Regions from separate parts of the Bradyrhizobium sp. WCU1 genome, predicted to be linked through region 2. Evidence: predicted binding sites of a transcription regulator. Region 2 holds the regulator's gene; each other region holds the start of a gene.

Region 1 (2,264 bases), 1.4 Mb from region 2:
GATGTCGACCTCGGTCTCGAGCGACTTGTTCTCCTCGACGGTGATGACGCCCTCATTGCCGACCTTCTGCATCGCCTGCGCGATCATCTTGCCGATCGCGGCGTCGCCATTGGCCGAGATGGTGCCGACCTGGGCGACTTCCGACGAGGATGCGACCGGCTTGGCGCGCTTCTCGATGTCCTTGATCACGGCGGCGACCGCGGTGTCGATGCCGCGCTTGAGGTCCATCGGGTTCATGCCGGCGGCAACCGACTTGGCGCCCTCGCGAACGATGGCCTGGGCCAGCACGGTCGCGGTGGTGGTGCCGTCACCGGCGGTGTCGTTGGTCTTGGAAGCGACCTCGCGCAGCATCTGCGCGCCCATGTTCTCGAACTTGTCGTCGAGCTCGATCTCCTTGGCGACGGTGACGCCGTCCTTGGTGATGCGGGGAGCGCCGAACGACTTCTCGATGACGACGTTGCGGCCCTTCGGGCCGAGCGTCACCTTCACGGCGTTGGCGAGCACGTCGACACCGCGCAGCATGCGGTCGCGGGCGTCTCCGGCGAATTTTACGTCCTTGGCAGCCATTGATTTGAACTCCTGATTGAATGAATGTCGTTGTTTGCCGCTTGATCGCCGTGTCCACTTCCCCTCTCCCCTTGTGGGAGAGGGTGGACGCGATGCGAAGCATCGCGGACGGGTGAGGGGTCTGTCTCCGCGGATAGAGACCCCTCATCCGGCGCGCCTTGCGCGCCACCTTCTCCCACAAGGGGAGAAGGGAAGAGGTCGCCGTGCAGAAGCAGCGGCCCTCGGAGTTCGTGGGCTTACGCCAGCACGCCCATGATGTCGGACTCCTTCATGATCAGGAGCTCCTGGTTGTCGAGCTTGACCTCGGTGCCCGACCACTTGCCGAACAGCACGCGGTCGCCGACCTTGAGGTCGATCGGGATCAGCTTGCCGGCTTCGTCACGGCCGCCCGGGCCGACGGCGACGATCTCGCCCTGCGACGGCTTCTCCTTGGCCGAGTCCGGAATGATGATGCCGCCCTTGGACTTCTCCTCGGCATCGATGCGCTTGACCACGACGCGGTCATGCAGTGGGCGGAAGGTGGATTTAGCCATGACGTTCCCTCTTAAAGGTCCTCTTGGAGGCTTGGTTTCAGGTCCGGTTCATCGAGACCGGTGTTGAATGCCGGCCCGGTCGGCGCCAGGCAGGACGCCCGACGCATTTAGCAATCGTGGTGCAAGAGTGCTAATTGTGGGCCGGGAAATATGGCTTGGCGCAGTTTCTGTCAAGCAAACGGGTTAAGGCCTTGGTGAGGCCAATATAGGATGGTGGACCGGAAACCAAATCGTAGCGATGACGTAATTTTGTCAGACGTCATTGCTCCGTCTTAAGTTTTACGCTTGGCTGCATGACGGGTGCGGCCGGGACATAGTCGGGGGATACATATGATCATGTCACTCAACGCGCGATTGGTCGCACGGTTCGCGGCTGTTTCGGCGCTGACGACACTCTTGGGAGCGTGCGGCAGCATGAGCCTGCCGTCGCTGTCGTCGAACCCCGAGCCGGCGCCTTCTGAACCGGGAGTCGCCCCGGAAATGCCCGCGTCGATCCGCCCCGACGAGATCGTCGGCCGCTGGGGTCTCGCCTCGTTCCAGAATCCCGCCGACCGTGCCCGCACCGAGGCCGCCGCGCGCGGCCAGTGCAAGCAGCCTTACGTGATCGGCGCCGGCCAGAGCGGCGGCGTCATCATGCATCTGGCCGACCAGGCTACCCCGCAGGAATTGCGGCTGAAGGGTTCCCCGAGCGGCAAGAACTATATCGGCCCGCCCGGACCGGTGCCCGGCGAGCAGGACCGCGAGATCATCTCGTTCGACGGCAGGGTCCTGATCACCCGCTTCGTCGACAAGGACGCCGCCACCCGCTACGGCAACATGGTCTACGTCCGCTGCGCGCCAAGGGCGTAAGAGCGAGGCTGGTCCTTCCGTTCATCCTGGAGCCGCATCGGCAGTACACGTCTCCCCTTGTGGGAGAGGTCGAATTGCATCGCAGATGCAATTCGGGTGAGGGGTCTCTCTCCGCGAGTGACCCTCTCGCATTCCAAGTTCGCGGATAGAACCCCTCATCCGGCGCGGATTGCATCCGCGCCACCTTCTCCCACAAGGGGAGAAGGGAAGCGGACAAGTCCAAGCAAACAAAAACGCCGGCCCTTGAGGCCGGCGTTCTTCGTAATGATCTGCCGATCTCAGTTGAACATCGCGTCGATGTCGTCCTGCGAGGCG
Region 2 (2,264 bases):
CGCCTGCTGGAAGTTCGGATCGAACTTCTCGCCGATCGGATCGAACTTCTTGACGCCGTTCTTCTCCAGCGCGTTGAGCAGCGAACGCTCGGTCAGCTCGACGCCTTCGATCAGCGCCTTCAGGCCGGGATCGGCGGATTCCTTGGTCTCGGCCGGCACGGCATCGATCGCGCGCTGCAGATTGTCGGCGATATCGAGCACGTCGCGGGCGAAGCCGGTGATGCCGTAGGTCTTGGCATCGGCGACCTCGCGGCGGGTGCGCTGACGGAGATTCTCCATCTCGGCCAGCGTGCGCAGCGTGCGGTCCTTCGCCTCGGCGAGTTCCTTGGCCAGCGCCTCGGCCGATCCCACCTCGGGATCGTCAGGCATGATGTAGGGCTTCGAGACCACGGGCTCACCCGTCGGCGCCGAATTCTCGGTGTTGTCATTGGCCCGGTTCGGATCGGTCATGGCGTGCCTTCTCGAAAACTCGCGTCGGTTCAAATCTTGGGGATTGCTTGCCGGGATATCGTGCTTTAGGCGGCGAAAATCAAGCGCAACATCCGGCTTCGGCAACAGGGATCTCCGGTTCGGGTCAAGAAAACCCTTCAAATGAAAGCGAAATCCAGCCCAGTCAGCCGCCCAGCATCTTGCTGACGATGCGCGCGGCATAATCGACGGTCGGAATCACCCGCGCATAATTCAGCCGCGTCGGGCCGATCACGCCGAGCACGCCGACGATCCGGCCCTGGGCGTCGCCATAGGGCGCGATGATGGTCGAGGAACCCGACAGCGAGAACAGCTTGTTCTCCGAGCCGATGAAGATCCGCACGCCTTCGCCGCGCTCGGCGCGGCCGAGCAGGTCGATCACGCCGCGCTTGGTCTCGAGATCGTCGAACAGCGACTTGATCCGCTCGAGGTCGTCGAGCGCATGCAGATCCTCGAGCAGATTGGCGTGACCGCGCACGATCAGCTGGCGGTCCTCGCTCTCGCCGCCGGACCAGCTGGCGATGCCGGCCGCGACCACTTTCTGGGTGAGCTGATCGAGCTCGGCTCGGTTCTGCGTCAATGCGGTCTCGAGCTCGAGCCGCGCTTCGGCCAGCGTCCGGCCGCGGATCCGGGCATTGAGGAAATTGGTCGCCTCCGTAAGGGCCGAGGACGGAACGCCCGGCGGCAGCGCCAGCACGCGATTCTCGACCTGGCCGTCCTCGCCGACCAGCACGACCAGCGCCTTCTCCGGCTCCAGCCGCACGAATTCGATGTGCTTCAGCCGCGCATTCGATTTCTGCGTCAGCACGACAGCCGCGGCACGGGTCAGCCCCGACAGCCGCGTCAAGGCTTCGCCGAGCGCCGCCTCGACGGATTGCGCGCGGCCGACCGCGGCCAGCTGGGTCTGGATCGACTGACGCTCGGCCTCGGTGAGGTCGCCGACCTGCATCAGGGCGTCGACGAAGAAACGCAGCCCGAGTTCGGTCGGCAGCCGCCCGGCCGAGGTATGCGGCGCATAGATCAGGCCGAGCTGCTCGAGATCCGACATCACGTTGCGGACCGAGGCCGGCGACAACGGTAATGCGATCAGGCGCGAAATGTTGCGCGAGCCGACCGGCTCGCCGGTCGCCAGATAGCTTTCGACGATTTGACGAAAAATATCCCGCGAACGCTCGTTGAGCTGGGCAAGCCCGGCATGCGGCGCGATCAGGCCGATCGGATCGTGGTGAGTCACACTCCAGTCCCTCACAATTGCTACCTAATTTGTCGATCCGGGAGGCCGGTGACAAGCATGCATTCGGCCCTCTGGTACCGGACCAATCCGGGGCCGAAAACCCTCGCCAAGACCCTTGCCGCTGCCCCCTGCCCCTCCTACAAGCACGCCCAGCTCTATCTGTCGGATTTTTGGAGGATTTCATGCGGCCAAGCCGCCGTGCGCCCGATGAACTGCGCCCCGTGTCGCTGGAACGCGGCGTCGTCAAATATGCCGAGGGTTCCTGCATGGTGAAGTTCGGCGATACCCATGTGCTGGTGACCGCGACGCTGGAAGAGCGGCTGCCGCCATGGCTGAAGGGCCAGGGCCGCGGCTGGGTCACCGCCGAATACGGCATGCTGCCGCGCGCCACCCTGGAACGCACCCGCCGCGAGGCCTCCGCCGGCAAGCAGGGCGGCCGCACGGTCGAGATCCAGCGGCTGATCGGCCGCTCGCTGCGCGCCGCCGTCGATCTCGAAGCGCTCGGCGAACGCCAGATCACGGTCGATTGCGACGTGATCCAGGCCGATGGCGGCACCCGCAC
Region 3 (2,264 bases), 2.7 Mb from region 2:
CCGAGATGGCCTGACCGCCGGTCAGGATCGCGATGTCCTGCAGCATGGCCTTGCGGCGATCGCCGAAGCCCGGAGCCTTGACGGCCGCGACCTTCAAGCCGCCACGCAGGCGGTTGACGACGAGGGTGGCGAGCGCTTCGCCTTCGACGTCTTCAGCGACGATGACCAGCGGCTTGCCGGTCTGCACCACGGCCTCGAGCAGCGGCAGCAGCTCGTTCAGCGAGGAGAGCTTCTTCTCGTTGATCAGGATGTAGGCGTCGTCCATCTCAACGCGCATCTTGTCGGCGTTGGTGACGAAGTAGGGCGAGATGTAGCCGCGGTCGAACTGCATGCCCTCGACGACGTCGAGCTCGGTCTCGAGCGACTTGGCTTCCTCGACCGTGATCACGCCCTCGTTGCCGACCTTCTTCATGGCGTCTGCGAGAAACTTGCCGATCTCGGCATCGCCGTTGGCCGAAATGGTGCCGACCTGGGCGATCTCCTCGTTCGAGGTGACCTTCTTCGAGTTCTTCTGCAAGTCCGCAACGACGGCTTCGACCGCGAGGTCGATACCGCGCTTCAGGTCCATCGGGTTCATGCCGGCGGCGACCGACTTGGCGCCTTCCTTCACGATCGCCTGGGCGAGCACGGTCGCCGTGGTGGTGCCGTCGCCGGCCGCGTCAGCGGACTTGGAGGCGACTTCGCGCACCATCTGGGCGCCCATGTTCTCGAACTTGTCCTCGAGCTCGATCTCCTTGGCGACGGTGACGCCGTCCTTGGTGATGCGGGGAGCGCCGAACGACTTCTCGAGCACGACGTTGCGGCCCTTCGGGCCGAGCGTGACCTTCACCGCGTTGGCGAGGATGTCGACGCCGCGCAGCATCTTGTCGCGCGCCTCGACGGAGAATTTGACTTCTTTAGCTGCCATCTGAGTTTTTCCTTGAGAGGTTTACCAGGGAGGGAGGGGGCGCTTAGGCCGCCTTCTTCTTGGAAGCGGGGACGTCGAGCACGCCCATGATGTCGCTTTCCTTCATGATCAGCAGGTCTTCGCCGTCGATCTTGACCTCGGTGCCCGACCACTTGCCGAACAGGACGCGATCGCCGACCTTGACGTCGATGGGGATCAGCTTGCCAGCTTCATCGCGGCCACCCGGGCCAACGGCGATGACTTCACCCTGCGAGGGCTTTTCCTTGGCACTGTCCGGAATGATGATGCCGCCAGCAGTCTTCTCTTCGGCGTCGATGCGCTTGACCACGACGCGGTCGTGAAGCGGACGGAATTTCATGCAGTCCTCCTAAATATTTGCGGATGCTGTAGAATTTTGGAGTGTTAGCAGTCCAGCCCAGCGAGTGCCAGACCGGCTGCGCAGGAGATAGGCCAAGCCGTGGCGGCGGGCAAGAGCCTCTAGCAGAAATTTTGGCACTCGCAGATGGTCGCTGCCAGGATCATTTCGGCATCCTTAATGGCGGCGCGAATCTCGTCGTTGCTATTAGCAGTTGCGGTAAGTTGCTGCTAACGCAAGAAATTTCAACAACCTATTAAACATTTGGGCTTGAGATGGGTTAGTCGCGTGCGTCACATTTCTCTCATGTGAGCGCATCCATTGCCGGTGGTCCGGCGGGGAAGGTCGGCCACCATGTGAATGCGCTCCGTCACAGGAGGTTGGCATGGTCTCGCGAGTTGGTGGGGTTGTTTCCGACGATTTCCGGAAGCAGTTGTTGGGGTATGGGCTGACGACGGCGCAAATCCTTTATCGGATGCCGGATCATCCCTCGTTGCTGCAGACCTATGTCTGGCAGAACTACGACCTGTTTCCGAAATTTCCGGCGCTGCAGGATTTCCTCTCTTTCTGGCAGCAGAAGCTCGAGGGCCCGCTGTTCGCGGTGACGGTGGCGCATTCCAAGCTGGTCAAGCCGGCCGAGCTGCGCGCGGTGGACGGCGTGTTCCGGCTGAATTGATCCGCTGAGGGGGCAAGGCAAGGGGGAAGGCGCGGTGCGCGCCTTTGCCCACCGCGCGCGGCGCGACTTGTGTTAGCTTCCCGTCCGCCAGAACAAGACGGGAGGCGAACAATGGCCAAGAAGACGGCATCGAGATCCGCAGCCAAGACCGCGGTGAAGAAGAAATGGTCGGGGCTTGGCGGCGGCGCCAAGAAGACGTCCGCGCGCAAGACGATCAAGTCCAAGGGCCGCGTCTCGGCGGCCAAGAAGAGCACACCGAAGGCAGCGACGAAGGCACGGCCCAAACAGCGCATCGCCATCAGCCATCACCGCGAAGAGGACTTCAA

What was found. Region 2 encodes HrcA, which represses chaperone genes, less so after heat shock. Its sites were predicted from a motif close to GTTAGCACTCNCNNNNNGNGAGTGCTAAC; they were not measured.
Region 1: ACTUWL_RS10015 (co-chaperone GroES) is a predicted target of HrcA. The motif match lies at 1,207-1,235, and genes of this name have one in related genera.
Region 3: groES (co-chaperone GroES) is a predicted target of HrcA. The motif match lies at 1,309-1,337, and genes of this name have one in related genera.

What each region holds. Positions count from the first base shown of each region.
Region 1 is NZ_CM130280.1:2,188,153-2,190,416, reverse strand. Features, by position in the region: gene groL (chaperonin GroEL) at 1-567, opposite strand, end outside; gene ACTUWL_RS10015 (co-chaperone GroES) at 804-1,100, opposite strand; gene ACTUWL_RS10010 (hypothetical protein) at 1,431-1,949, shown strand; gene ACTUWL_RS10005 (protein phosphatase CheZ) at 2,228-2,264, opposite strand, start outside.
Region 2 is NZ_CM130280.1:3,549,178-3,551,441, reverse strand. Features, by position in the region: gene grpE (nucleotide exchange factor GrpE) at 1-450, opposite strand, end outside; gene hrcA (heat-inducible transcriptional repressor HrcA) at 614-1,702, opposite strand; gene rph (ribonuclease PH) at 1,885-2,264, shown strand, end outside.
Region 3 is NZ_CM130280.1:6,298,377-6,300,640, forward strand. Features, by position in the region: gene groL (chaperonin GroEL) at 1-907, opposite strand, end outside; gene groES (co-chaperone GroES) at 951-1,265, opposite strand; gene ACTUWL_RS29445 (usg protein) at 1,648-1,938, shown strand; gene ACTUWL_RS29450 (cupin domain-containing protein) at 2,050-2,264, shown strand, end outside.